DNA from 3 places in the Plantactinospora sp. CNZ321 genome. Region 3 is predicted to be linked to each of the others. Evidence: predicted binding sites of a transcription regulator. Region 3 holds the regulator's gene; each other region holds the start of a gene.
What was found. The regulator HrcA, encoded in region 3, represses chaperone genes, less so after heat shock. The targets are predictions, from matches to a motif close to GGTTNGCACNCTCNNNNNGAGNGTGCNAACC.
Positions count from the first base shown of each region.

Region 1: EV371_RS30515 (FmdB family zinc ribbon protein) is a predicted target of HrcA. The motif match lies at 881-911, and genes of this name have one in related genera.
Region 2: groL (chaperonin GroEL) is a predicted target of HrcA. The motif match lies at 2,680-2,710, and genes of this name have one in related genera.

Region 1 is NZ_SHKQ01000001.1:7,032,958-7,042,702, forward strand. Features, by position in the region: gene EV371_RS30505 (diguanylate cyclase) at 1-83, opposite strand, end outside; gene EV371_RS30510 (5-formyltetrahydrofolate cyclo-ligase) at 193-807, shown strand; gene EV371_RS30515 (FmdB family zinc ribbon protein) at 936-1,346, shown strand; gene EV371_RS30520 (hypothetical protein) at 1,531-2,232, shown strand; gene EV371_RS30525 (hypothetical protein) at 2,319-2,504, opposite strand; gene EV371_RS30530 (hypothetical protein) at 2,597-2,938, shown strand; gene EV371_RS30535 (DUF2231 domain-containing protein) at 2,997-3,485, opposite strand; gene EV371_RS30540 (transcriptional repressor) at 3,695-4,120, shown strand; gene EV371_RS30545 (RecB family exonuclease) at 4,155-5,111, opposite strand; gene EV371_RS30550 (MarC family protein) at 5,257-5,871, opposite strand; gene EV371_RS30555 (PHP domain-containing protein) at 5,912-6,811, opposite strand; gene EV371_RS30560 (hypothetical protein) at 6,822-7,997, opposite strand; gene EV371_RS30565 (SigE family RNA polymerase sigma factor) at 7,994-8,704, opposite strand; gene EV371_RS30570 (PH domain-containing protein) at 8,821-9,696, opposite strand; gene EV371_RS33625 (hypothetical protein) at 9,703-9,745, opposite strand, start outside.
Region 2 is NZ_SHKQ01000001.1:7,253,000-7,262,744, forward strand. Features, by position in the region: gene EV371_RS31555 (hypothetical protein) at 1-449, shown strand, start outside; gene EV371_RS33645 (hypothetical protein) at 589-756, shown strand; gene groL (chaperonin GroEL) at 808-2,430, opposite strand; gene EV371_RS31565 (cold-shock protein) at 3,179-3,382, opposite strand; gene EV371_RS31570 (GNAT family N-acetyltransferase) at 3,889-4,386, shown strand; gene paaN (phenylacetic acid degradation protein PaaN) at 4,463-6,136, opposite strand; gene EV371_RS31580 (GNAT family N-acetyltransferase) at 6,202-7,218, opposite strand; gene thrC (threonine synthase) at 7,686-8,981, opposite strand; SAM riboswitch class I at 8,995-9,111, opposite strand; gene EV371_RS31590 (ABC transporter permease) at 9,202-9,745, opposite strand, start outside.
Region 3 is NZ_SHKQ01000001.1:1,197,731-1,207,475, forward strand. Features, by position in the region: gene EV371_RS05235 (glycoside hydrolase family 3 C-terminal domain-containing protein) at 1-532, shown strand, start outside; gene EV371_RS05240 (16S rRNA (uracil(1498)-N(3))-methyltransferase) at 567-1,310, opposite strand; gene dnaJ (molecular chaperone DnaJ) at 1,362-2,498, opposite strand; gene hrcA (heat-inducible transcriptional repressor HrcA) at 2,565-3,587, opposite strand; gene EV371_RS05255 (DUF4870 domain-containing protein) at 3,869-4,585, shown strand; gene hemW (radical SAM family heme chaperone HemW) at 4,689-5,912, opposite strand; gene EV371_RS05265 (enoyl-CoA hydratase family protein) at 5,931-6,716, shown strand; gene EV371_RS05270 (hypothetical protein) at 6,871-7,731, shown strand; gene EV371_RS05275 (phytanoyl-CoA dioxygenase family protein) at 8,018-8,920, shown strand; gene EV371_RS05280 (hypothetical protein) at 9,344-9,745, opposite strand, start outside.

The DNA.
Region 1 (9,745 bases), 5.8 Mb from region 3:
CCTGCCGTGGCGACCGTACCGGCGACAGAGAGCGCGCCGACCAGCACCGGCCCGACCACGATGGCTAGGAAGGTGGTGGTCAAGCGTCCACGCAGCGTCACTCGTCCCCCCGGAAACTCCGCACCCGATGCTGCGATGCTGCGATGCTGGCCCAACCCCAATGGTTAACCGGCCTGCCCCCGGGAGTGTTACGTGCCGGATTTTTCGGATGGAGATGCTGGCCCGCGCAAGACCGCGCTCCGGCTCACGATGCTGGCCCGGCGCCGGGCGCTGCCGGCGCCGGCCCGACTGGCCGCCGCCGAGCGCGTCCGGACCGAACTCCGCACCCTGATCCGGCGGGTACGACCCCACCTGATCACCGGTTACGTGCCGGTCGGCAGCGAGCCGGGTGGGGCCGGCTTGCCGGACGCGCTGGCCGACGCGCTGGGCCCCGGCGGGCGACTCCTGCTGCCGGTGCTCCGCTCGGACCTCGACCTGGACTGGGCACCGTACGCCGGACCGGGCTGCCTGGTCGCGGCCGGCCGGGGGTTGCGGGAGCCGGTCACCGGTCGGCTCGGTCGTGCGGCGATCAGCTCCGCCGAGCTGGTCGTCGTACCGGCAGTCGCCGTGGACCGGCGCGGCATCCGGCTCGGTCGCGGCGGCGGCTCGTACGACCGCGCCCTGGCCCGGGCCGCTCCCGGTGCCCTCACGGTGGCGCTGTTGCACGACGGCGAGTTGATCGATTCGGTTCCGGCGGCAGCTCACGACCGTCCGGTACGGGCCGTGCTCACCCCCACCGGTGGCCTCCAATCCGTGGGGTCCGGTTGACGGCTCGGCGGTCGGGGTGTCGCAGAGTCGGCCCGGAGACCTCGGCTGGACGAAAGCGGGTACGATGCCGCACCATTGGCACTCGGATACGTCGAGTGCCAACTGGCTTGCAAGATCCGGAGGGGACCGTGCCCACCTACCAGTACGCCTGCACCGAGTGCGGCAACCAGCTCGAGGCGGTGCAGTCCTTCACCGACGAGCCGTTGACCGAGTGCCCGGCGTGCGAGGGTCGCCTGCGCAAGCTCTTCAACTCCGTCGGCATCGTGTTCAAGGGCTCTGGCTTCTACCGGACCGACTCCCGAAGCAACAGTTCGGAGGGTGGTGACGGCTCCGCGGCACCCAAGTCCGACGCGTCGAAGAAGAGCGACTCCGCGACGACCGGCTCCGGCGGCGACTCGGGCTCGGGCTCGGGCTCGGCCAACGGCGGCACGTCCGGCTCCGCCAACGGCGGCGGAGGATCCGGCTCGGTCCACGGGACGTCGAGCGGGTCCGGCAGCAAGCCGAAGGCGACCTCCGCCTCCTCGACCAGCACGACCTGAGCACCTCCGACGGTGCTGGCGGCGCCGGCTCACCGGGCCGACCCGGCCTTCAAGTTATCCACACCCCTCCGAGTTATCCACAGGGTCTGAATCGTCTGCCGCCGCTTCGGAGTGCCCTCGCCTAGCCTGCTGCGCACCGGACGACGCCGACTCCACCGGCGCCGCCGGGCCGAGGAGGTTCGCCGTGGCGCTCGACCGTACGCCCACCCGTGGCGATGCCACGCTGAGCCCGACCCGCTGGTCACGTCCGCGTGCCGGCTCGACACTCCGCTGGATGCTGGTCGCCGCCCTGCTGGCGCTCGCGCTCGGCGCGCTCTACCTGCGCCAGCCGGCAGCGTCCTGTCCCGTCCCGGTCGCCGGCTCCCCCGGCCGGGTCGGCACCGCCGCGGACGTGGCCGGCTCCGGCCGGTCCGACGGACCGCCGTCTCCCGGGCCGGGCGGTGCGACTCGGACGCCCTGGCCGGGCGGTGCGACTCGGACGCCCTGGCCGGGCGGTGCGACTCGGACGCCCGGGACCGGACCGGCGACCCGGCCCAGCGGGTTGCCGGCTGGGCCAGAGGGCTCGGCGACCCCGGGCGGCGGCTCGGGGGTGCCGGTGCCGGCGGGGACGGTGGGGGTACCGATCCGGCTTGCCGAGCCGGCCGCGCTGACCGTGGCCCGACCGGGAGCCCGGGTGGATCTTCTCGCGGCAGCCGGCGGTGACCAGGCGGGCAGGGCACCGAAGCCGACCGTCCTGGCGACCCGGGCACTGGTGCTCGACGTGCTCGGCCCCGGCCAGACCGACGGCGCGGCCAGCGCCATCTACCTGGCGCTCCGCCCCGATCAGGCCCACCGCGCGGTCGGGATGCCGGAATCGACCCGCTTCGCCATCATCGTTCGTTCGTAGCCACCGCCACACCGCAGCCCGTCGCCGTCCCAGGCGCGGTGGCGCACACCGCCCAGTCGCCGGCCGGCCAGTCCAGTCTCCGCCGATCAGTCCCAGTGTGGTGGGCGCTCGGCCAACAGCCGTTCGTCGTTGGAATCCGGCCGCTCGCCCCAGCCCCGGTCGGTGTCGTCCACGGACTGCTCCGGCAACACCGGGCGGTCACCGGTCAGCGAGACCGGCCGATCACCGTCCCGCCCGACCCTCGTGGCGTGCTGCTTCTCCGTCCCCGACACCCGGCAAGCGTACCGGGTCGGCAGGTCGACAGATCCGCCGGTGACTGCCGGCGAGGCGCCGGAAACCACTCGGGTTGGTAGCGTCGGACAGCGTGACGACGCAGAGCGGAAACTCCGCCGATGACGCCTTCTGGCGTCGACCCACCGGGCCGCCCGCCGACTCCCCGGAGTCCGCCGCGGCGTCCCCGGCGCCGCCACCGGTACGACCCGAGATCCACTACCCCGGCCCGCCGCCGAGCAGTGCTCCACCGCCGGGCTGGCGTCCACCGCTGCACGTACAGCCGGCACCGCCACGACCGCTGCCGGCCCAGGACCACCTCGCCCTGGACGCCGAGGAGGGGAACGCGCGGACGCTGACCTACGGCATCGGCCTGGTGGGCGGCGCGGTGGTGCTGGTGCTGATGTGCCTGCTCTGCTCGCGGGCGTTGTTCTGACCGACCGAACGCGTCCTGAACGACCGGACGCGCCGGTCGGGTCGCCGGATGGGTGGGGTCAGACGACGCCCTGCCAGACCGCCTCGGCGCCGGTGTCCCCGGTGAGGTAGACGTACCAGACGTTCACCGCGGCGAGCACCACCACGACCGCGCCGAGCAGCAGGCCCAGCCAACCGGGCACGGACCGGGCCCGGGCCCGGGTGCCGGTGACGGCGAGGAGCGCGAGCGTCACCACGCCGAGGGCGAGACTCCACCGGAACGTCAACTCGCCGTAGCCCTGGTGCTCCACCACCTTCTGAAGGATCTCCGGGCCGTAGTTCTTGGCGATCAGCACCTTCTGCAGTTCCTCGCCGGACCGCATCGCGAAGAAGGCGGAGGCCGGTGCCGCCACCGCCAGTACCGCCGCCGCCCAGTCGAGCCGGCTGCGGAACCGGGACCGGGCCAGTACGGCGTACCCGGTGGAGACCAACGCGAGCAGCGGCACGAAGACGACGGCCGCGTGCACCAACAGCACGTGTGCGGGGAGACCCATGACTTCCCTGAACACCGACGCCTCCTTCTGCCTCTCCCGACGGGAGACCCTGAGGGTACGAAAATTCGGTCACGACATCCGCGACCTACCCCGGTACACGAGGATCGAGCCGGACCGGTTCACGCCGGTTCCATCACCGGCGCGACGCCGTACGCCTGTGGCGGTGGCCACGATAGGCCCGCGTCCGCCTTGTTGGGGTCCCATCGACGTGCTGTGATAGTGGAATGACTGGCGAGGAACTGCTCCGGTCGAGGGGCCTTCGGGTCACCCGGCCGCGCCTCGCCGTTCTTGAGGTGTTGGCGGCCGGCGGGCACCTGGAGGTGGACGAGATCACCCAGCGGGTCCGGGAACGGCTCGACTCGGTCTCCACCCAGGCGATCTACGACGTGCTCGGTGCGCTGTCCCGGGCGGGGCTCTCCCGCCGGATCGAGCCGGCCGGATCGCCCGCCCGCTACGAGGCGCGGGCCGGCGACAACCACCACCATGTCGTCTGCCGGGGCTGTGGCGAGATCGCCGACGTGGACTGCGCGGTCGGCCCGGCACCCTGCCTGGCGCCGGTGACCGCGTACGGCTTCGAGGTCGACGAGGCCGAGGTCACCTACTGGGGCCTCTGCCCGAGTTGCCAGTCACGCCGTGCCACCGACGACTGATCCCGCCACCCACGGCTGATCCGCCACCCGCGCGTCAGGCCGCTCCGGCGGGGCCGCCCGGGTCGGCGGGTGCGAGTGCCCGCTCCACCGCCGACCAGGGTTCGCGGTCGGGGGCGTCCGCGCCGGCCGGGCAACTGCGGCGGTAGTCGCACCAGCCGCACCGGATGCCGGGCGCGACCGGGAAGGCCTCGTCCGGGTCGGTGCCGTCGGCGACCGCCCGCTCGGCGGCGATGATGTCCCGCGCCGTGTCCTCGGCCCGGCCGAGTTGCCGGGCTAGCGACTCCTCGGTGTGGTCGTGCCCCGCCACCGTCCGGGTCGGCAGGTGGTGCAACTCGACCCGGCGGCAGGGCTTCCGGAAGACCCGCTCGGCGGCGTAGGCGTAGAGCGCGAGCGCCTGGGAGCCACGGGCGTCGTCGGCGTCGAGACCGCTCCGCCCGGTCTTGTAGTCGACGATCACCAGCTCCGGGCCGTCCGGGCCTGGACGTGCGTCGATCCGGTCGGCGCGGCCGTTGAAGGCCAGCACGGCGGTCTTGACCGCGACCACCCGCTCCACCCCCACCGGCTCGTCGGCGGGGTCGAGCGTCTCCACGTAGGACTCCAGCCACTCCAGGGCCCGGCGGAAGACCGCCCGCTCCTGCTCCTCGTCGCGGTAGCCCTCCCGGACCCAGGTGCCCTTGAGCAGGGTCGGCAGCGCCTCCGGGCGGCGACGGTCGGGGGCCGACGCATACCAGTTGCGCAGTGCGGTGTGCACACTCGCGCCGAGCGAGTTGTGCGCCCAGGGCGGCCCCTTGGGCGGCGCGGGCCGGTCGACATAGGAGTAGCGGTAGCGGCGAGGGCAGTCCGTGTACGCGCCGAGCCGGCTCGGCGTGCAGACGAAGAGGCGCTCGGGCATCCCCTCGAATCCCAACTGCTCCGGCTGGGCGCCGCGCGGTCGAGGAGTCTGGTTGCCGGCGGACGATTGACTTCTGCCAGCGGACGATGGCCTTCGCACGCCCCGATCCTGCCATGCCGGTCCGACACTCCGGCGCCGCCGGACCACGAGCCGAAGAGGCCCCACCGGGAACGGCGGCATCGGGAAAGCTGCGAGCATCGGGGAGGGCAGGCGTCCGGACGGGCAGAGCAGCGGGAAGGGCCGGTCAGGAGGTACCGAGGTGTGCGGTGACGAAGGCGGCGACCGCGTCGGCGATCAACTGCACCGCGATCGCGGCGAGCAGCAGCCCGGCGATCCGGGTCAGCACCTCGATCCCGGCCGGTCGGAGCACCCGGACCACGATCCCGGAGAAGCGCAGAATGAGCCAGACCGCGACCATCACCGCGACGATGCCGACCGCGATCGCCAGGTAATCCGCCGTACCCTCGGCCCGCTGCACGAAGAGCATGGTGGCGACGATCGCGCCGGGACCGGCCAGCAGGGGCGTACCGAGGGGCACCAGCGCGATGTTGGAGGTGCTCTGTTGGCCGGGGTCGTCGGCCTTTCCGGTGAGCAACTCCAGCGCGACCAGCAGCAACAGCAGTCCACCGGCGCCCTGCAACGCCGGTAGGTCGATGTGCAGGTAGTCCAGCAGGGTCTGGCCGGCGACCGCGAACACGACGATCACCCCCAGGGCGAGCGCCACCGCCTGCCACGCGGCGCGCACCCGGTCCCGGGCCGGCATCTGGCCGGTCAGGGCGAGGAAGATCGGCACCATGCCCGGCGGGTCTGTGATCACCAGCAGGGTCAGCAGGACCTCGCCGAGCAGCTTCATGTTCACGTGATCACGTTAGCCGGGCGCCGGGAGGGGGCGGCCGAGGTCAGTCCGGGTCGGTGAGTACGCCGACCCCGGTGGCCGCGGCAAGGATCCGCTGGTACGCCCCGACCTCGGTGGTGTGCGCGCCGAGCCGCACGGTCTTGTGCGCGCCGTGGAAGTCGGAGGAGCCGGTGATCAGCAGTCCCAGCTCGGCGGCGAGGGCCCGTACGGCGTCCCGTTCGGCCGGGGAGTGGTCCTCGTGCTCCGCCTCCAGCCCGGCGAGCCCGGCCGCGGCCAGCTCGACGATCAGCGAGTCGGGCACGATCCGCCCCCGGCGGGTCGCCCGCGGATGTGCCATCACCGGCACCCCGCCGGCCTGCCGCACCAGCCGGACCGCCCGGAACACCTCGATGTCGTCCTTGGGCAGTCGGTAGCGCTCGCCGAGCCAGTTCGGGGTGAACGCCTCGGCGGTCGTCGCCACCAGGCCGGCCCGGATCAGCGCCCGCGCGATGTGCGGCCGGCCCACCGTGCCGCCGCCGGCAGCGGCCCGGATCTCCGCCCAGTCGACGTCGATGCCGTCGGCCCGCAGCAGTTTGACGATCCGTTCGGCCCGTACCTCCCGGGCGGCGCGAACCCGGGCCAGTTCGGCGGCCAACTCCGGCGACTCCGGGTCGAAGAGGTAGCCGAGCAGGTGCAGCGGGATCGGCGGCTCGGTGCCGTACCAGCGGCAGGAGAGTTCGGCGCCCCGGACCAGGGCGAGCCCCGGCGGCCGGGCGGCGGCGGCCCGCTCCCAGCCTCCGGTGGTGTCGTGGTCGGTGATGGCCAGCACGTCGAGTCCGGTCGCCCGGGCGGCTCGGACGAGTTCCTCGGGGGTGTAGGTGCCGTCGCTGGCGGTCGAGTGGGCATGCAGGTCGATCCGGAGCCGGCGACCGGTGTCGGGCGCCTCGGGCTGACGGGACGTCACCGGGCCGAGGTTACCGGCCGCCGGCCAATGCGGTCAGCGTCGGCACGAGCTGCCAGTCCTGCGACACGCCGTCGGGCAGCGGTACGGTCTCCTCGGCGCCGTCGGTACGGCAGCGGACGACCTGCTCGCCGTCCCCTCCGGTGACCACCGTCCGGTCGTCGGCCCAGACCGGCGGCCCGGCACCGGCGGCCGGGCAGGAGAGCGTGGTCCGCCCGCCGTCCAGTGCCCGGTCGACGTCGACGAGCACGACCTCGGCACCGCGCCGCTCGGCGAGCCAGCGGCCGCCCGGGGCGAGCGCGCCGTCGGACACCTCGGAGCCCAGGCCGAACCCGCACCCGCCGGTACGTACCGGTTGCAGTTTCCCGTTGGTCGTGGCAAGCCTGGCCAGGCAGCGTCCGGTGCCGTTCGCCGCTCGGACCAGCCCGATCAGGCCGTCGCCGCGTACACCGTAGATCGCGGTCACGTCGGCGTTGCGGGGCGACGTCCGACCCCGCCCGGCCAGGTCGACGAGGCCGTAGCCGCGGGATCCGTCGGAGACCACCACCCGGTCGGCGGTGACCGCGACCGGCCAGGTGCCGGCCGGCACCTCGACGTCGCCCATCAGGGCGAGCCCGGTCGCGCCGACCCGGGCGAGGTACAGCGTCGTGTCGAGCTGGAAGGCCAACCGGTCGCCGTCGGTGCTCAACGCCCACCGGTCGTTCTCGCCGCTGAGCGCCACCGAGGTGCCGTCGGGTCGGAGGAACCTGACCTGCTTGGCCCCGGCGTACACCCAGCCGCCGGGCACCCGGTAGATCCGGGTCACCTCGCCGACGCCGGCCAGGCTCAGCCGCCGGCCGTCGGTGGTCCAGAGCTGTGCACCGCTGCGGATGTCGAGCCCGACCCTGGTGTCCCGGCCGGGGGTCGGCGGCTCCACCGGCCCGACCGTCACCTCGGCGAGCGAGTCCACGTCGAAGCCGGCGGCGGTCCCGGCCGACGGCCGGTGTGGCAGCCAGCGGCCGAGCGATGCGGCGCCGGCGGTGACCAGCACCAGCGCGGCCGCGACCGCGACCAGCGAGCCGACGGCCCGGCGCCGGCGGCTGACCCGGCCCCGCCGGATCACGGTGCCGGCCGGGTCGTCGGCCACCGGCGGTGTCTCGACCTGGGCGGCGAACATGTCGCGCAGCGCATCTTCCAGCACGGCCGTCACGCTTCCGCTCCGACCGCCGGAACGGGCGGGGCCGGCACCGCCAGCGCGGCCGGCCGCCGGGCGCCGACCTGGCGCGGTCTGGGCAGCTCCGGCAGGGTGCCAGGAGGTTGGCCGAACGCCTGCTGGGCGGGTGCGAAGCGACCACCGTCGGCGCCGGCCTCCGCGACGGGTGCCGAGGCCAGCCCCTCCTCGCCCTGCGGCGCCCCGCTACCGGCCTCGCCGCCGAGCCGGCGCCGGAGCGTGGCGAGGGCCCGGGAGGTCTGGCTCTTCACCGTGCCGGGCGAGATGTCGAGCAGCGCGGCCGTCTGTGCCTCGGAAAGATCCTCGTAGAACCGGAGCACCAGCACGGCCCGCTGCCGAACCGGCAGGGTACGGACGTGTCGCCACAACCGGTCGCGTTCGAGCTGCTCCTCGATCTGGTCCGGTGCGGGTCGCTCGGGCAGCACCTCGGTGGGGCGCTCGCCGTGCCAGCGCCGCCGCCACCAGCTGGTTGCCGTGTTGATCAGGACTCTTCGGGCGTACGGCTCGACCGCCTCGATCTCACCGAGCCGCTTCCAGGCCAGGTACGTCTTGGTCAACGCGGTCTGCAACAGGTCCTCGGCGGTCGCCCAGTCCCCGGCCAACAGGTACGCCGTACGCAGCAGGGCCGCCGAGCGGGCCGCGACGAACTCGCGGAACTCCTCGTCCACCGAGTGCTTCGGCGCCACTGCCGCCTCCCCCCGCCGGTGCCAATTGGAAAGGCTGCCACAAGCCGTACCCGCAGGTCTACGGCGGAAAGGTGCGAGTCAGCCCGATGTTCGGGCAGGAGATGCCGGGCCGGGCGTCAGGCGCCGTCGTCGGCACTGGCCTCCTCGGCCTCCTTGCCCAGCCGGGCCTCGACCGCCTGCGGCTCGTACATCTCCTCGACGACGCGCAGGTAGAGCTCGTTGGGGTTGGGAAGATACTTGATCTCCCGGAGCGCCTGTTCCTGACCGGCCGACTCCAGTACGAAGGTGCCGTAGTTGAGGGCGCGGCCGAGCGGGGACTGCTCGTATTTCATGTCGGTGACCCGCAGCAGCGGCATCATCGCAACCTGGCGGGTGATGATCCCGTTGACCACCATCACCCGCTTGTTGGTCAGGATGAACCGGTCGAAATACCAGTCCGCCACCCTCCAGGCGACCCAGCCCATGATGCCGAGCCAGATCAGCACCGCGACGGTGGTCAGTGCGCCGACCTCCTGGCCGGCGAGAAAGCCGGAGAGGTAGCCGAGCACGAAGGTGGCGAGCAGCCCGACGAGCAGCGGGGTGGCGAGGTAGATCTTGTGCCGCTTCCACTCGCCCCGGTAGCGCTCGGTCGGGAAGAGGTAGCGGGCCACCAGCGAGGTCGGCTCGTCCTCCAGCGGCAGGACCCGGCGCGGGCCCAGCGGCATCCCCGAGGCGTCGACCCGGAGGCCGGCGAGTTCCTCCTCGGAGATCTCCGGGCCCTGGTCCGGATCCCGGACCCAACCCCGGGTGCCGGCCCGGCCCTCGCCGTAGCCGATGTCGTCCGCGTAGGCAGGCCCGTCCGAATAGGAGGGCCCGTCGGAGTAGCCCGGGCCGGTGCCGAACGCCGGCCCGTCGTCGGGTTGGACCCGGGGGATCGGCTCGGTGTCCCGATCGCGCCGTCGGCGTTCGTCGTCGTCCTCGGGCTCGGGGGGTTCACCCGACGGATTGCCCATGGACGGTTAAGCGACGAGGTCGGTGAAGAAGTCGCCGAAGCCCTGGGCA
Region 2 (9,745 bases), 6.1 Mb from region 3:
GGGATGTCGAGCTGGCGGCGCAGGAGCACCCGGGATTCGCCACCGCGCTCCGCGCCGCGGTCGACGGACTCGGCGCGGCCCGAGGGCTCGAGTTCCTGCTCTCGTCCGGCGGGGCGGCCGTCGTCCACTCGGTCGTTAAGGGCGACCGGCGAAATCCCGACACGTTCCGGCCCGGCCTGGTGGCGGCGTTGGGCGGCGCGGCGCCGGATCTGATGCTCGGCGCCGCCGGCCAGGCGGCCGCCGCCGAGGAAGCCGCCACCCGCACCGGTACGGCGCCACGGCAGGCACTGTTCCGGACGCTGTTCTCGATCTCCGTCGTCAGTTTCACGGTGATGTGGGTCGCCGGTGTCCTCCGGGCGATGCCGCTCTGCTACGGCGCGGGCGTCGTGTTCCTCCTCGTCGCCACACCCACCGCCGTGTGGCATCGGACGCGGCGCCGGCGGGCCTGACTCCACCGCCGGCAGGAGATCCGGGTACGCGGTCGTCGTCGGCGTCGACGGTGCGGTCGCAGGGCGGCGTACATCGAGACCGCGCGATTTGCCGATGTAGCCGGCCCGCGCCTCCTACCGTTGCGGTGGAGGAGGAAGTATGACGGAGGACGACTACGGGGACGCCGAGTGGCGGGCAGCGGTTGACGGGGGCGACGACCTGTCTCCCGAGGAGCCGGTGGCGCCGGCGGACGACGCGCCGGTCTCGATCCGGGAACCGTTCAGCCAGGCGGAGAAACGACGGAACCAGCGGCGGATGCCGACATGACGAAGGGGCGGACCGCTGACGCGGCCCGCCCCCACGACGTGGAGCCTGGACTCAGAAGTCCATGTCCCCGCCGCCCGGCGCGGCCGGGGCAGCCGGGGTCTTCTCCGGCTTGTCCGCCACCACAGCCTCGGTGGTCAGGAACAGGGCCGCGATCGACGACGCGTTCTGCAGCGCCGAACGGGTCACCTTGGCCGGGTCGATGATGCCGGCCTGGAGCAGGTCGACGTACTCACCGTTGGCCGCGTTGAGGCCGTGCCCGGCGTCCAGGTTGCGGACCTTCTCGACCACGACGCCACCTTCGAGGCCGGCGTTGACGGCGATCTGCCGCAGCGGGGCGTCCAGCGCGATCTTGACGATCTGCGCGCCGGTCGCCTCGTCGCCAACCAGGTCCAGCTTGTCGAAGGCGGTCTTGCCGGCCTGCACCAGCGCGACACCACCACCGGGGACGATGCCCTCCTCGACGGCGGCCTTCGCGTTGCGCACCGCGTCCTCGATGCGGTGCTTGCGCTCCTTCAGCTCGACCTCGGTGGCCGCGCCGACCTTGATCACCGCAACACCGCCGGCCAGCTTGGCCAGGCGCTCCTGCAGCTTCTCGCGGTCGTAGTCGGAGTCGCTCTTCTCGATCTCGGCACGGATCTGGTTGACCCGACCGTTGATCTGGTCGGCGTCACCGGCACCGTCGACGATGGTGGTCTCGTCCTTGGTCACCACGACCTTGCGGGCCCGGCCCAGCATGTCGAGGCCGACGGCGTCCAGCTTGAGGCCGACCTCCTCGCTGATCGGCTGTCCGCCGGTCAGGATGGCGATGTCGCCCAGCATGGCCTTGCGGCGGTCACCGAAGCCCGGCGCCTTGACGGCGACGGACTTGAAGGTGCCCCGGACCTTGTTGACCACCAGGGTCGCCAGGGCCTCGCCCTCGACGTCCTCGGCGATGATGGCCAGCGGCTTACCCGACTGCATGACCTTCTCGAGGATCGGCAGCAGGTCCTTGACCGTCGAGATCTTGCTGTTGACGATCAGGATGTACGGGTCGTCGAGCACGGCCTCCATCCGGTCGGGGTCGGTCATGAAGTACCCCGAGATGTAGCCCTTGTCGAAGCGCATGCCCTCGGTCAGCTCCAGCTCGAGCCCGAAGGTGTTGCTCTCCTCGACGGTGATGACGCCTTCCTTGCCGACCTTGTCCATCGCCTCGGCGATGATCTCGCCGACGCTGGTGTCACCAGCGGAGATGGACGCGGTGGAGGCGATCTGCTCCTTGGTCTCGACGTCCTTGGCGAGCTTGCTCAGCTCCTCCGAGACGTTCGCGACGGCGGCCTCGATGCCCCGCTTCAGGGCCATCGGGTTGGCACCGGCCGCGACGTTGCGCAGGCCCTCACGGACCAGCGCCTGGGCGAGGACGGTCGCCGTCGTCGTGCCGTCACCGGCGACGTCGTCGGTCTTCTTGGCGACCTCCTTGACCAGTTCCGCACCGATCTTCTCGTACGGGTCCTCGAGCTCGATCTCCTTGGCGATGCTCACACCATCGTTGGTGATGGTGGGGGCGCCCCACTTCTTCTCGAGCACGACGTTGCGGCCCTTCGGGCCCAGCGTCACCTTTACGGCGTCGGCGAGGGTGTTCATGCCCCGCTCAAGGCCGCGGCGCGCCTCCTCGTCGAACGCGATCATCTTGGCCATACGGCGTTGTCCTCCTGGACACTCACGGCCGCCGGAGCCTTGTCGACCCCGACCTACCGCCTGGTTACGCACCTTCGGACGTCACTACGGCACTGGCGGACGGGGTCTGCCGACACCCAAGGGTGCCTGCTCGACTCCGTCGCGCTGTGCGACAGTGACGTCCGCCGGCCGGGCCGGACAGCCCGCGACGACCGGCCATGTGCCGCACACCCGCTCCACGGGCCCGCGACCGTGGCCCTACCGCCCCGACCTTGGCACTCACGGGGTGCGAGTGCCAACCACTTGTTTAGCACTCTCCCATGCCGAGTGCAAGCGAGTGGGTCGGTTGACCCGAGTCCCAGGGCGGGCCGGCGGCGGCCGGGGGATCGACGGGAGACCGGCGCCCGGACGGGACCGGAAGTAGGGTCGAACGGGCAGCCGAACTGGACAGCCGGACCGGGGCGCCAGGACCAAACCCCGGGGGGCCGGAACGTGGACCCATCCAGCGTCCTGGCGCGGACCCGTCCAGCGACCTGGTCCGGCCGGACCGGCCCGCCGCGACCTGGCCCCGCAGTGGACCGGCCCGCAGTGGACCGTCAACCGGCCGGCAGGCGACCTCCGTTGTGCAGGCACACCTGCATGGCGTGTCGGCGCAACGGGGGGAGTCCGGACTGGGCCGGCAAGGGAATCCCCGACCGGGGGTGCACCGGCGGTGGGATGGTGACGGAACGGGGTCGAGCCCTCAGCGGCGGGCCGGTGGCCCGACAGCTCAGGCGATGACCCGGACCTTTTCCGCCTGCGGGCCCTTCTGCCCCTGGGCGATCTCGAACTCGACGCGCTGACCGTCGTCAAGCGCCTTGTAGCCGTCCATCTCGATCGCGGAGAAGTGGACGAAGACGTCCTGCCCGCCATCGACCGCGATGAAGCCGTAGCCCTTTTCGCTGTTGAACCACTTCACGGTGCCCTGCGCCACGGTGCACTTCCTTACTTCGGTCGCGTCGGAGCTGCCCGAGCTCCGGCGACGCCGTATGCCTGCCGGGGCCAACCGAGTCGCCGTTCTCCAAATGGATCATGTATTTGGAGTCCAACAAATCGAGCGGCCGAATCCGCACGGTACACCAAGGTCGGGTCGCAGCGCACTAGGCCAAAACGGTCACCGGTCCCCCATCCGGGCGGTCCTTTTCCGGCCCGACCCATTGGCGATCGTCGCTACGCAGCTCAACGGGCCCGTACAGAAACCGAACGCGGCACCGTCACCCCCCGGAACTGGTCGCCGTACGGCGTGCGACCATGACGGACGTGCCGGCTTCCATCCCGCAGACCGCCGCCGAGCCGGAGTCCGGGCACTCCACCGACCGGGCCGGAGCGGCTCCCCCGGACCGGTCCACCGGGACGGGCAGTTCCGGTCTCCGGCCGAACGCCCAGAGCGGGCCGGCGCCCGGCGCAGGGAAGGCCGGTGTCGGGTGTCCCGGCCGCGACCTGCCACCGGTCCGCCGGGTACGCCCCGCCGACGCCGCCCGGGTCCGGGCGATCCGCCTGGAGATGCTCGCGGACTCGCCACTGGCCTTCCTGGAGACGCTCGCCGACGCGGCGGCCCGGCCGCACGCCGAGTTCGCGGCCCGGATCGCCGGGATGTCGACCGGGCACCGGACGGCTGCCTTCGTCGCCGAGGTCGACGGTCGGGTCGTCGGGCACGCGGGTGGCCAGGCGGCGCCCGGTCAGCCGGAGCTCACGGTGGTCTTCGCGGTCTACCTCACCCCGGCCTGGCGGGGCAGTGGCCTGCTGGACGCCCTGGTCGAGGCGGTGGCCGACTGGTCGAGGGCGGCCGGTCGGCAGGAGTTGCTGCTGGAGGTGGTGGTCGGCAACGACCGGGCGGTACGGGGCTACGAGCGGCTCGGCTTCGTCGACACCGGGGTACGGGTGGCACACCCGACGGTGCCCACCCTCCGCGAGCTACAGATGCGCCGCGCCGCCTGACCCGGCACCCCACCAGCGCCCAGCCCGGTCGGGAAGGGGCCCTTCCGCTACCGGAAGCGATAGCGGGGGCCCTTCCTTACACGTGCCGGCGGGCCTGCACCACCCGGAACCGGCTGGCGACGTAGGCGCCGTCGGTCAGCGCGGCGTTCGCCGCCGGGTTGGCGCCGCTGCCGTGGAAGTCCGAGAACGCCGCCGACTGGTTGACGAAGACCCCGCCGGTGAGGTTGCAGGAGAGGTGCACCCCGGTCTCGATCGCCGCGCTCTCGGCCGCGTCCAGCACCCCCGGGTCGGTGGAGTAGACCGAGGCGGTCAACGCTCCGCGCTCACCGACGGTCTGCCGCAGGATCGCCAGGCTGTGCGGGGTGGAGTCGGTGGCGATCACGAACGAGATCGGCCCGAACCACTCCCGCCCGTACGTGCCGACGTCGTCCGCGCCGAGCTTAGCGATCAGCGGCGTACGCACCACCGCGCCCGGGTAGTTCGGGTGCTCGACCGGGCGGGACGGCAGTACCGGCTCACCGATCCCGGCGACCTCGTCCAGCCGGGCCAGCACGCCGTCGTTGACGATCGCGCCGATCAGCTCGACCGCCCGGGCCGGGTCGCCGGTGAGCTTGCCGACCGCCCCGGCGATGCCCTCGGCGACCTCGTCGAGACTCTTCTGCCCCTGGTCGGTCTCGATCCCGCCTCGCGGCACCAGGATGTTCTGCGGGGTGGTGCACATCTGCCCGCTGTAGAGGACCAGCGAGAAGCCGACGTTGCGGCACATCCCGGCGAAGTCGTCGGTCGAGTCGACCACGACCGTGTTGACACCGGCCTTCTCGGTGTAGACGACGGCCTGCCGGGCGTTGGCCTCCAGCCAGTCGCCGTACTCGGTGGAGCCGGTGAAGTCGACGATGCGTACCCGGGGGTGCAGCGCCAGGGTGGAGGCGAGCCTCTCGCCCGGCGCCTCCGGGGCGAGCAGCATCAGGTTCGGGTCGAAGCCCGCCTCGGCGAGCACCTCGCGGGCGTGCCGGACGGTGATGGCGAGCGGTAGCACGGCCCGGGGGTGCGGCTTGACCACCACCGGGTTCCCGGTGACCAGCGAGGCGAACAGCCCGGGGTAGCTGTTCCAGGTCGGGAAGGTGTTGCAGCCGATCGCCAGGGCCACGCCGCGCGGCACCACGTGGAAGTTCTTGGTCATCCGCAGCGGGTCACCCCTGCCGGCCGGCTTCTCCCAGTCCGCCGTCGCCGGGTGCCGGGTCATCTCCCGGTACGCGTAGGCGAGCGCCTCCAGCGCCCGGTCCAGCGCGTGCGCGCCACCGGCCTGGAACGCCATCACGAACGCCTGCCCGCTGGTCGCGTGCACCGCGTTGGCCAGTTCGAAGATGTTGGCGTGCAACCGGGCGAGGATCTCCAGGCAGACCCCGACCCGGGTCTGCGGCCCGGCGTCCCGCCAGGCCGGCAGCGCGGCCGCGGCGGCGGCCAGCAGCACCTCCGGGTCGGCGTGCGGGTAGGTCACCCCGAGGTCGATGCCGAACGGGCTCGCCTCGGTGCCGACCCAGTCGCCGGTGCCGGGCTGGTCGAGCGGGAACTTGCCACCCAGGTACGCCCGGAACGCCGCCTCACCCTCGGCGGCGGCGGTCTCGCCGTAGACGCGAGGGCTGGGTGACTCCGGGTAGGCGGACCAGTAGGAGCGTTCGGTGATCGCGGTGAGTGCCCGTTCCAGGGTGTCGGCGTGCCGGGCGTAGTGGGGGTGCGGGGTCTCCGTCATCCCGCCATCATGCCGCACCGGCCCGGCCGGTCCCAGCCTTCCGCACCCGGGGCGGGCGGCGCTGGTCAGAGGGTTGCCTGCCAGCTGTTCATCCCGGCGACCGCACGGAATCCCAGCGCCTCGTTGATCGAGATCATGTGGCCGTTCACCGCGGCGTTGAAGGTGTCGAGGACCCGCAGCGCCGGCTCGTGCTCCCGGATGTGCCGGAGGTTGTCGACCTTGATCACGATGCCGAGGCGGTGTCCCCGGTGTGCCGGCTCGACCAGGGTGATCTGCTGGAACCCGTGCCAGTCGCAGCCGGCGCTCATGCCGATCGCGGTCCAGGCCACCAGGGTGCCGGTCGCGTCGTGCCGGGCAGCGCTGTTGTACCAGTGGTGGCCGCGCTCCTGGTGCGCCTGCTCCATCTCCCGCAACCGGGTCACCTCCGGTCGGGCCGCCTCCCAGGTGAGGTCGCCGAGCGGTGCGTCGCTGATCAGGCGGCTGTCGAGGTAGGCGATGTCCTCGGCGTACTCGTCGGGGGTCGGGCCCTGCCAGCGCACGACCGAGTAGCCCTCGGCCCGGGCCAGACCCTCGGCCAGCAGCCGGTCGAGTTCCGCGTCGTCAAGGGTGGTCAGGTCGAGCCGGCGGCGTACGTCGGCCAGCGCCGCCTTGGCGCCCATCGCGGCGGCGAAGGCGTCGCCCGGCGCCGTCGGGGCTGCCTCCGGGCTCGTTGTCGCCACCTCGCCGATGACCCGCTTGCGGCCCTCCTCCCGGACGATCCGCACCGCGTACTCGTAGAGAGCGCGGCCGACACCCCGGCGTCGGTACTCCGGGTGGACGGCGAGCACCAGCCCGGCGTTCTCCAGGTTCTCCCGCTGCGGCAGCGAGATCCCGAGGTAGCCCACGGCCACGCCGTCGAGATGACCCAGTGCGTGCCGGTCGTCGTCGCCCGGCCAGGGGCGCCGGAGTCCCGCGAAGAAGCGCTGCCGGGAGAGCCTGGGCAGGTCCGGCTGGTCGGCGGCCCTAGCGGCGGCCTCGATCTCGTACGCCCGCTCGGTGGCGGCGACGTCGGCGACGTCCAGTGGGGTGACCACGATGTCCATGGTCTTCGAGGGTGCCGGTTGACCCAGCCGGGCGCGACCGAATATCGAGGGAGCTAGGCGGGGGAATTCGATTGATCGACGTCGAAGGATGCGGGTCAGGGTTCGTTCGACGAATGCGCGTCAGGGGAGCCGCGTCGCGCAGAACGGCCGGGCGACGGCGTCGGCCCGGCCGGGAAGAATTTGGTCGGGAGGACGCCCGCACAACGCCTCCGGCGCTGGGTCGTTAGAGCTTTGAAAGTCTACGGCGGTGCGTCCTCCCGCATGGAGCATCTTGCGTCGTGCAGATGCAGGCGTCAAGCCCTCCTCCGTGCGTTTTCGTCACCCGTGGCAAAACAGCAGCTACGCACCGCATCTGTACCGCCGGGCCCGGCGTGCTCCCGGCGACACGGAACGACCTCACCTGCAAGTTGCACGTGCATCTGCCCGGGCAGGCCAGGGCCGGTGCCGAAAATTTCCCCGAGAAAAATTCAGCCGAGCAGCCCGGCCTCGCGGGCCGCCCGCAGCGACGGCTTGACCCGGTACGTCGGACCGACCAGCGCCGCCACCGCGTCGAGGGTCTTGAGTCCCTCGCCGGTGTTGTAGACCACCGTCTCGGCGTCCGGGTCCAGCCGGCCGCTCGCCACCAGCTTGCCGAGCACGGCGACCGTCACCCCGCCGGCCGTCTCGGCGAAGACTCCGGTGGTGCGGGCCAACTGCCGGATGCCGGCGCGGATCTCGTCGTCGTCGGCGTAGTCCATCCAGCCGCCGGTGCGGCGGACCGCCTCCAGGGCGTAGAGCCCGGCGGCCGGGTCGCCGATGTTGAGCGACTTGGCGATCCCGGTCGGCCGGACCGGGGTGATCACGTCGGTGTCGGCGTGCAGCGCGGCGGCGATCGGGTTACAGCCGGCCGACTGGGCGCCGAAGACCTTCCACCCGTTGGCCGGCGCCTCGACCAGACCGATCTCGACCAGCTCGCTGAACGCCTTGTCGATCTTGGTCAGCAGTTCACCGCTGGCCATCGGGATCACCACCTGCTCGGGAATCCGCCACCCCAGCTGCTCGGCGACCTCGTAGCCCAGCGTCTTGGACCCCTCGGCGTAGTACGGCCGGACGTTGACGTTGACGAACGCGGTGTCAGCGAACTCGTCGGTCTCGACCAGCTCCCCGCAGAGCCGGTTGACGTCGTCGTACGAGCCGTCGATGGCGACCACGTCACCGTCGTAGACGGCGGTGGTCACCACCTTGCCCTGCTCCAGATCGCCGGGAATGAAGACGATCGACGGCACCCCGGCCCGGGCCGCGTGCGCGGCGACCGAGTTCGCCAGGTTGCCGGTCGAGGCGCAACCGAACCGGGTGAAGCCGAGACCACGGGCGGCGGTCAGCGCCACCGACACCACCCGGTCCTTGAACGAGTGGGTGGGGTTGGCGCTGTCGTCCTTGATCCAGAGCGGTGCCCGGATGCCCAGCTCGGCGGCGAGGCCGGCCGCCGGAACCAGCGGGGTCAGCCCGGGATCGAGGGTGACCCGGGCGCTCGGGTCCTGGCCGGTCGGCAGCAGGGCGGCGTACCGCCAGAGGTTCTTCGGGCCGGCCTCGATGTCGGCCCGGGTGACCCGGGCCAGGGTCGCGGCGTCGTAGCCGACCTCCAGCGGGCCGAAACACTCGTAACAGGCGTGCTGCGCCACCAGCGGGTAGTCCGTGCCGCAGCCGCGACAGACGAGCACGCGGGCGGGGTTGGGGGTTACCGGGCTGGTCTGGCTGGGGGTCGCGTCGATGATCGACGTCATGGCGACTGCCGTCCTCTCATCTTTCCCTGGCGCCGCACCGCGCGGCGGGGACGGATTTGGCACCTGCTCCGCCGTGGAGTGGTTGCCGGGGCGTCGTCGGGCCGTATCCCTCAGCCCCTCTGGATGAGGTATGAAGTTGTGCCGTCAGTCTACGGGTCCGGGGGGCCGCTGTCCCGGGTCTGTTTTCGGTGTGAGCAAGATCCCGGTCCGGGGCGCCGGCTCAGAGCGCCCGGGACTGCCGCAGCAGGGCCCGACCCACCCCGGCCACCGCGACCACGCCGACCAGCCCGAGCAGCAGGAAGTACGGCCAGGCGCCGGCGAAGCCGCGCAGCAGCGCCTCGCGCAGCGCGGTGACCCCGTAGGTGACCGGGTTGACGGCGGCGAGGATCCGCTGCACCGGCCCCAGGTTCTCGATCGGATAGAACGACGGGCTGGCGAAAAGCAACACCGGGGCCAGCACGTTCACCAGCACGGTGAACCGCTGGAAGTCCTGCACCAGGGTGGCGAGCAGCAGGTAGAGCGCGTTGAAGGCCAGTGCGGCGAGCAGCGCCCCGCAGAGCAGCGCCACCCACCTCTCCGTCGGCCAGCGGCCCCGGAAAAGAGCCGCCGAGACCGCCAGCGCGGCGACGGTCTGGGCCAGTACCAGGGCGGAGCCGGCGAGCAGCTTGCCGGCGACGTACTGCCGGCGGGTCAGCGGGTACGACCACAGTTCCAGCGCCATCCCGCTCATCCGCTCCTGGAACAGCGCCGTACCCGAGGTGGTG
Region 3 (9,745 bases):
CGACGTGCTGCTCGGCCGGGCGGAGCCGGGCGGGCGGCTCCCCACCACCTGGCCACGCCGGCCGGAGGACTGCCCGGCGCTCTCCACCACCCCGACCGACGGGGTCCTCGACTACCCCGACGAGGTTTTCGTCGGTTACCGGGGCTGGCGGGCCGAGCCGCTCTTCCCGTTCGGGCACGGGCTCGGCTACACCGACTGGGCGTACGAGTCGCTGACCGTCGAGGCCGGACCGGGCGGGCCGGTCGCGGTGGTCACCGTCCGCAACGCCGGTCGCCGTCCCGGCCGCGAGGTGGTGCAGGTGTACGCCGGCCCGGCGGCGACCGAGTCGGACCGTCCGGTCCGCTGGCTGGCCGGCTTCGCCGCTGCCGAGGCGGCTCCCGGGGAGGCGGTGACCGTCCGGGTACCGCTGCCGGGCCGCACCTTTCAGGTCTGGGAGCCGGACGGCGGCTGGCGGACCCGACCGGGCCGGTACCGGCTGGAGGCGGCACACAGCATCGCCGACATCCGCCGGAGCACCACCCTCGACCTCTGACACCCGGCGCCCAGAACCCGGTGCCGGCCGTCGGTCACCAGCGGCCGAGCCGGGTGGAGAGGACGGCGAGGGCCGCGACGCCGGCGGTGGAGGTACGCAACACCTCGGGTCCGAGCCGGACCGGCACGGCGCCGGCCGAGGTCAACGCCGCCAGCTCGTTCGGCGACACGCCGCCCTCGGGACCGACCACCAGCACGATGTCACCGGTCGCGGGCAGTTCGGCGGTGCCGAGCCGGGCCGCCGCCGCCTCGTGCAGCACGAAACCGGCCGCCGCGTCGGCGACCCGCCGGGCCACCGCCCGGAGCGACTCGTCCGGCGCCCGCGCCGACCCGGCGATTGTCGGCAGCCAGGGCCGGCGGGCCTGCTTGGCCGCCTCGCGGGCGGTCGCCACCCAGCGGTCGCGGGCGCGGGCGCCCCGGTCACCGCGCCACTGCGCCACCGAGCGCTCGGCCGCCCAGGGCACGATCTCGTCCACCCCGACCTCGGTCATCGCCTGCACCGCCAGCTCGCCCCGGTCGCCCTTGGCGATGCCCTGCACCACGACCAGGCGCGGGTCGGGCGGGTCGACGTACCACCGGGAGGTGACCGAGGCGGTCAGGGTGCCCCGGCCGACGGCGGTGACCACGGCGGTGAGGGTGCCGCCGCGCCCGTCCGCGAGCAGCAGCTCCGCACCGGTACGCAGCCGCTGCACGGTCGCGGCGTGGTGCCCCTCCGGACCGTCCAGCGTGACGGAGTCGTCCGACGGCAGCGACTCGACCAGGAACAGCGGCGCGCTCACGGCGTGCAGGTTAGCGGGTCGCGGTGTCGAGGCCGGCGGGTGGCGCGCCCGTCAGGCGTGGCCGTTGAAGGCGTCCCGCATCCGGGAGAAGAAGCCGCCCTGCTTGGTCAACTCGGCGACCTCCTCGCCCCGGGTCTTGGCGAACTCGCGCAGCATCCGCTCCTGCTCGGCGTCGAGCTTGGTCGGGGTACGCACGTCGAGGTGCACGTAGAGGTCACCCCGGCCGGTGCCGCGCAGGTGTGGCACGCCCCGAGCCCGCAACCGCAGCGTCGAGCCCGGCTGGGTGCCCGGCTTGACGTCGACCGGCTCCTCGCTGTCCAGCGTCTTGATGGTCAGCCGGGTGCCGAGCGCGGCGGCGGTCATCGGCACGGTGACCCGGCAGTGCAGGTCGTCTCCTTTGCGGGAGTAGACGTCGTGCGGCCGCTCGTGGATCTCGACGTAGAGGTCGCCGGCCGTACCGCCGCCGGGGCCGACCTCGCCCTGCTGGGCCAGGCGGATCCGCATGCCGTCCTCGACCCCGGCCGGGATCTTGACGGTCAGCGAGCGGCGGGTACGCACCCGGCCGTCCCCGGCGCAGGTCGGGCAGGGGTGCGGGATGACCGTGCCGTACCCCTGGCAGACGGTGCACGGCCGGGACGAGACGACCTGGCCGAGGAAGGTGCGCTGCACCGACTGCACCTCGCCCCGCCCGCCGCACGCCTCGCAGGTGGTGAGATGGGTGCCGGGCGCCGTGCCGGCCCCCGTGCAGGTGGTGCAGAGCACGGCGGTGTCCACCGCGATCGGCGCCTCCACCCCGAAGGCCGTCTCGGGCAGGTCGAGCTCGAGCCGCAGGATGGCGTCGGCACCGGGCCGGGTACGCGGACGCGGTCCTCGGGAGCCGCCCGCGGCACCGAAGAACGCGTCCATGATGTCCTGGAAGCCGACGAAGGGACCGCCCGCACCACCCGGGCCGCCTCCGGGGGCGCCGCCGGGAGCCAGCGGATCGCCACCGAGGTCGACGATCTGCCGCTTCTGGTCGTCCGAGAGGACCTCGTACGCGGCGTTGATGTCCTTGAACTTCTCGTGTGCCTCCGGATCCGAATTCACGTCCGGGTGGTACTGGCGCGCCAACCTTCGGTAGGCACGCTTGATGTCGTCGTCGGAGGCGTCCCGGCTGACGCCGAGAATCCCGTAGTAGTCCTTGGCCACTGCGTTCCGTGTCCTCATGTCTGTCTCGCGTTACCGTCCGCCGGTCGTCAGGGATGGGTTTGGTGGTCAGTTCTGCGCCAGCACGTCGCCGACGTAGCGTGCCACGGCCCGCACCGTGGCGATGGTGCCCGGGTAATCCATCCGGGTGGGGCCCAACACGCCGAGTCCGCCGACGATGGTCGTCCCCGGACCGTATCCGGTGCTGACCACCGAGGTGGCCCGCAGATTGTCGATCTCGTTCTCGTCGCCGATGCGCACCTGGAGGGTGTTCGGCTCCACCTCGCCGATCAGCTTGAGCAGGATGACCTCCTCCTCGAGCGCCTCGAGGATCGGTCGCAGCGAACCCTGGAAGTCGAGCAGCCCGCCACGGGTAAGGTTGGCGGTGCCGGCCAGCGCGATCCGCTCCTCGTGCCGCTCCACCAGGGTCTCCAGCAGCACGGTGGCGAGCGTGGTCATCGCCGGGCCGAGCCCGGGAGACACCTCGTCGACCAGCGCCTGGACCAGGGGCGGGGTCTCGGCCAGCTTCTTGCCGCCGAGCCGCTCGTTGATCAGCCGGCGCAGGTCGGTCACGTCGTCGGCGGTGATCGGGGTGGGAAGTTCGACCAGGCGCTGCTCCACCCGACCGGTGTCGGCGATCATGACCAGCATCAGCCGGGTGGTGGAGATCGGCACCAGCTCCAGGTGCCGGACGGAGGAGCGGGCCAGGCTCGGGTACTGCACCACGGCCACCTGCCGGGTGAGCTGCGCGAGCAGCCGAACCGTACGGTGCACCACGTCGTCGAGGTCGACCGCGCCGACCAGGAAGCGTTCGATCGCCCGGCGCTCGGCCGGGGTGAGTGGCTTGACCCGGGAGAGCCGGTCCACGAAGAGCCGGTAACCCCGGTCGGTGGGCACCCGGCCGGCGCTGGTGTGCGGCTGCCGGATGTAGCCCTCCTCCTCCAGCACGGCCATGTCGTTGCGGACGGTCGCCGGGGAGACCCCCAACTGGTGCCGCTCGACCAGGGCCTTGCTGCCGACCGGTTCCTGGGTGGCGACGTAGTCCTCCACGATCGCGCGCAGCACGTCGAGCTTGCGGTCGTCGAGACCCATCCTCACCTCCCTGCGACGTCCCGGCCCCGGCCGCGCGGAACGACCGGAGCGACCACGACGGTCGGGCGCCAGGTCGCCCTGGCACTCGACTGTAGCGAGTGCCAGTCTACGACCAAGGCCTACCCGGCGCGATGATCGTTTGGAAGGGCTATCCGAAGCCGGACAACCGGCTTGCCAGCACACCCTACCCCGGTGGGCCTAGCAGGTACGGTCGGCCATTGTCCAGATTCAATTCGGGGGGCGGCTGGCGCCGGTTGAGCCGGAGTCCTACCGTGACCTCCATGACTGAACCGCCTCGCCCTCCCGGAGAATACGGCGGTCCGCCCCAGGACCCGACCGCCCCGATGAACCCGGGTCAATACCCGACGCCAGGCGAGGGATACCCCCCGCCGGCGGCGCCCCAGTACGGCGCGCCCGGCACGCCCCCGCCGACCTCCGGCGGCGGCACCTACCCGACCTCCGGCGGCGGGACATACCCGACGTCGGGTGGCGGGACGTACCCGACCTCCGGTGGCGGGACATACCCGACCTCCGGTGGCGGCTATCCCCCGCCCGGCGGCTATCCCCCGCCGGGTGGTTATCCACCCCCCGGTGGCTACCCGCCCCCCGGCGGCCAGCCCCCGGGCGGCTACCCGCCGGGCAACCCCTACGGCGCCCCGGCGCCCTCGGGCTACGCCAACAGCGACGAGAAGACCTGGGCCCTGATCGCCCACTTCGGCGGGATCGCGGTGGGCTTCGTCGCCTCGCTCGTCGCGCTGCTGGCCAAGGGGAACGAGTCGCCGACCGTGCGCGCGCACGCGGTCGAGGCGCTCAACTTCCAGATCACCTGGGGCATCATCTCGATCGTCTCGATCATCGTCGGGACCTGCACCCTGGTGCTGATCTTCCTGCCGCTGATTGCCTGGCTGGTGGTGGTGATCTTCTCGATCATCGCCGGCATGAAGGCCAACGAGGGCGTGCTGTACCAGTACCCGATGTCCATCCGCATGATCAAGTAGCACCGACCGAAACCCCCGATGGCCCGCGCCGGATCCGGCGCGGGCCATCGTGCTGTCGGGACCGCTCCTTGCACGCCACGGTGCCGCGACGCGGCGTACCGGGTCAGGGCAGCAGGTCCCGGACCACCGCGTCGGCCAGCAGCCGCCCCCGCAGGGTGAGCACCGCCCGGCCCGCGTCGTACGCCGCACCGTCCAGCAGTCCCGTCTCGCGGGCCCGGGCCGCACCCGACCGCCCGGCGTCGTCGAGCGTCGCCAACGGCAGCCCGGCGGCGAGGCGGAGCCGGAGCAGCACCTCCTCCGCCTGCCGCTCCCGCGCCGACAGCACCTCCCGGGCCTGCCCCGGTGACTGCCCGGCGGCCAGCCGGGCCGCGTAACTCGACGGGTGCTTGACGTTCCACCAGCGGACCCCGCCGACGTGGCTGTGCGCGCCGGGGCCGAGGCCCCACCAGTCGCCGCCGGTCCAGTAGAGCAGGTTGTGCCGGCAGGCAGCGGCCGGCGTCCGGGCCCAGTTCGAGACCTCGTACCAGGAAAAGCCGGCCTCGTGCAGCGCGGCCTCGGCGGCCAGGTAGCGGTCCGCGGCCACGTCGTCGTCGGGGTACGCCAACTCCCCGCGCCGCATCCGGCCGGCCAGCCGGGTGCCGTCCTCCACTATCAGGGCGTACGCGCTGACGTGGTCGACCCCGGCGGCCAGCACCGCCTGAAGCGACGCCGCGAAGTCCTCCGCCCGCTCCCCCGGCGTCCCGTAGATCAGGTCCAGGTTGACGTGCGCGAATCCTGCCTCCCGAGCCTCCCGCGCGGCCTCGGTCGCCCGGCCGGCGGTGTGCCGGCGGTCGAGGATCGCCAGCACCGGCGGGGCGGCCGACTGCATGCCCAGGGAGATCCGGGTGTAGCCGGCGACCCGCAGCGCCGCCAGCGACTGCGGGGTCACCGACTCCGGGTTGGCCTCGGTGCTGACCTCGGCGTCGGCGGCCAGCCCCCAGGTCCGGTCGATGCCGTCCAGGATCCGGGCCAAATCGTCCGGAGGGAGCAGGGTGGGCGTACCACCACCGACGAAGACGGTGTCGACCCGGGCCGGCGGCCGGTCGGCCAGCACCCGGGCGGCCAGGCGCAGCTCGGCGAGCACCTGGTCGGCGTAGCCGTCCCGGCCCGCCGTCCCGCCGAGTTCCGTCGCGGTGTACGTGTTGAAGTCGCAGTAGCCGCAGCGGCTGGCACAGAACGGCACGTGTACGTAGACACCGAAGCCACGGCCACCCACCGTGGCCAGGGCGGCGTCGGGCAGCGCCCCGTCGACGGGTACGGGCTCGCCCGCTGGGAGCACTCCAGGCATGCGACTAGTGTGCCGCCCATGACCTCAGCTTCCGATCCGCTCGTCCGGGTCTCTACCACGCACGGAGTGACGACTCTCACCCTGGACAGCCCGCAGAACCGCAACGCGCTCTCCACCGCCCTGCTCCGGCAACTGCTCGACGCGCTGGGCGCGGCGGCGGCGGACGACGAGGTCCGGGTGGTGGTGCTCTCGCACACCGGGCCGGTCTTCAGCTCCGGCGCCGACCTGAAGGAGACCGCGGCGGCGTACCGCGAGGGCACCGTGCCGGTGGCGATGCTAGGTGACGTGCTCGCGGCGATCTGGGAGTGCCCGAAGCCGGTGGTGGCCCGGATCGGCGGCCCGGCCCGGGCCGGTGGACTCGGCCTGATCGCCGCGGCCGACGTCGCGATCTGCACCCAGGAGGCGACCTTCGCGTTCACCGAGGTACGGCTCGGGGTGATCCCGGCGGTGATCTCGGCGACCGTGCTGCCCCGGCTGCAACCTCGGGCCGCCGCAGAGCTCTATCTGACCGGGGACACCTTCGACGGTCGTCGGGCGGCCGAGATCGGCCTGGTCACCACGGTTACCTCGGCCGAGGCGCTGGACGAGACCGTCGCCTCGTACTGCCTGGCGCTGGTCCGGGGCGCGCCCGGCGCGCTGGCCGGGGCGAAGGAGCTGCTCCGGCGCGGCCCGGCGGAGAGCTTCCGGGCCGACCTGGCGGAACTGCGCGACCTGTCGGTGCGGTACTTCCACTCCGAGGAGGGGCGGGAGGGCGTGACGGCGTTCGGCGAGAAACGGCCCGCCCGATGGGTACCCGGAAGCTGACTCCGGGCGGCCGGCAGCAAGGACGCGGCCACCCTCGGCCGGTCGATCCGGCGGACGAACCCGGTTCGGCACCAGCACCGGCACCGGCACCGGCCGTGATCGACTCAGGATTTTGGGCTGTCGAAGTAGGCTGTGTCCGGCTATCAGACAGGGGGTGGCGGTGCAGACTCGGGCAGCGGTGGCGGCGGGCGTGGCGCTCGCGGCGGTTGCCAGTTTCGGCGTCTACCTGGGAGCCCGCGAGATGGGGCACACCCTGCCAATCCCCAGCGCCGCGCCGGGCTGCGTGGTCGAGGCGGACGGCCGGGTCACGTTGAACGCCGAGCAGATGGCGAACGCCGCGACCATCGCCGCGGTGGGTGTCCGGCACAGGATGCCGGAGCGGGCCGTGGTGGTGGCGCTGGCAACGGCGTTCCAGGAGTCCCGGCTGCGCAACCTGGCCGGCGGTGACCGGGACTCGGTCGGACTCTTCCAGCAGCGGCCGAGTCAGGGCTGGGGCACGCCGGAGCAGATCCGGGATCCGCGCTACGCCGCGACCAGGTTCTACAAGGCGCTCAAGAGGGTCCGCGGCTGGGAACAGATGGAGGTCACGGTCGCGGCGCAGCGGGTGCAGCGGTCGGCCTTCCCCCGGGCCTACCAGCAGTGGGCCGACGAGTCCGAGGTGCTGACCCGGGCTCTGCTGGGCAACGCCACCGGCGCGGTCGCCTGCACGGTCGGCCGGGAGCCGGCGATGCGCGGGAGCGCGGCGGCGGCTGCGCTGACCGCCGGGCTGAAGCTGGATTGGGGCCGACTGGAGACGTCGGTGCCGGCCGAGGTGACCGGTCTGGCCGTACCGACGACGGATCAGCAGGTGGGCTGGCGCTACGCGCACTGGCTGGTGTCGCACGCCGACGACCACGGAGTGAAGATGGTGCGCTTCGGCGACCTGCAGTGGACGGCGGCCGGCGGCACCTGGGCTCCGGTCAGGGGTGCGCAGCCGACCCCGCACCAGGTGCTCGCCGAGGTCTTCGCCGACTGATTCCGCCCGGCTCCGGTGGTTCGGACGTCGCCGACCGGCCGGCGATTTCGTTGCTCCATTCGGACGTCGATAACTGGCAGTGATTGCACAAACGGGCAGACAGGTTCAAATATCCCCACTATTCGGCACTTTTATTGCGTTCCGTCAAGGTCTGGCTGCCCTGCGTACCCCCAGATGCCCGGCGCCGCGCGCCCGGCCGAGCGCCCGAATGCGGACCTTGCAGGGGGAGCTACGATCGGCAGCCTGTGTGCTCAGAAAGAGTTTCACCCTATGGGGAGGGGACGCGGTGTTCGACTACGGCGGCCGCACTGGCTACGAGCCGATCAGTGACACGGATCGCAAGGAGTTCCACGAGCAGGGCTTCCTGTTGCTCCGCAACGTCCTGACCGAGGACCACCGCGCGGCCTTGGAGGCGGCGGTCGACCGGGTCTACGCCGAGGAGAAGGCGAAGGGCAACACCACCAAGGACGGCACCCTGCACCTGCTGGGCTTCCTGGAGCGGGACGAGCTCTTCGGAGAGCTGCTCACCCACCCGATCGCGTTCCCCTACATGTGGGGCCTCGCCGGGTGGAACATCTACACCCACCACAACCACCTGGACGTCACGCCGCCGGCCCTGGAGCCGGAGAAGCCGTACTGGGGCTGGCACCAGGACGGCTACCGGCAGAACTCGGACCCGGAGACGATGGATCCGAACCTGCCCCGGCCGATGTTCTCGCTCAAGGTCGCCTATGTACTCTCCGACCTGTCGGAGAAGGGCCGCGGAGCCACCAAGGTCATCCCGGGCAGCCACCTGTGGAACTCGCTGCCGCGCCCGGCCGACCTGACGGTGCACAACCCGGACCCCGAGGGCACCGTCGAGATCACTGCCAACCCCGGCGACGCCTTCATCTTCGACCGCCGCCAGTGGCACTCCCGGTCCACGAACCTCTCCACCATCACCCGGAAGATGCTGTTCGTGGGGTACACCTACCGCTGGATCCGGCCGCTGGACGAGCTGCACCCGGACAAGAACGGCGAGTGGTACAAGAACCGGACCCCCGTGCAGCGCCAGCTGCTCGGCGAGGGGACGCACACCGCAAACTACTGGGGCATCAACTGGAACGGGTACGTCGACGACGAGATTCCGCTGCGCAAGGAGCTGAAGGAGCGCGGTCTGCTCGACCGCAGCATCCCCTGGCTGCGCTGACCCTCTCGACCCGAGAGTGCGGCCCCGCCGGTCCCGTCGGATCGGCGGGGCCGCTTTCCTTCGGGCCGGTCGAAGGTGCCGGACATCCGCGACGGACGGCCTTCCGCCGTCCTGTCCACGGGACGGGTCGCGTCGACGGACGCCAATAACCGTGGGTAATTCCTCGGTGTGATGGCAGTTTTACCAATGCCCTGCGGAAGTGGCCCGGAACAGCGGGGGGCGACGCCGGACGGTCCAACCGTCGAAGGCGACGGAACCGTCACACCATTGAACCTTTTTCCACCTGAACCGCGCGGCGCTCACACACCGCGTCCGACCTTGCGCTCCGACGGACCGCAAGGGGAGGTTGAAAAAGGTTCATTCATGCTCGGCCCCGCACCGGTCCACCGTTCGGTGGAGCTGGAACAGCCGCGTTCGGTGGAGTTAGAACAGCCGACCGGACATCCGGTAGACGTCCACCAGTAGCGCCCAGAACTCGTTGTTCAGCGGCTGGCCCTCGCCGTCGGTCAGCCGGTGCGCCGGACACTTCATGGTCGGGCTGTCCAGCTCGACGCCGCGCGGCGGGACGCTGCCGAACCGGATCTTGCGCTGCCCCTCCGGACCGACGGCCCGGAACTTGTCCGGCCCGATCCGGAAGGCGCCCCGGACGATGTCCGCGACCGTGAACTTCGGGTGCTGGATCTCGGTCGGGTCGCCCGTCAACTGCCGCATCCGGGCCATCTCCTGCTGGTCGTGCAGGACGGAGAGGCTGGCCAGCATGGAGGTGCTGCTCCGCAGCGTGCGCTCCAACTCCGCACCGGACAGCCCCAGAACCTCCCGGCCGTA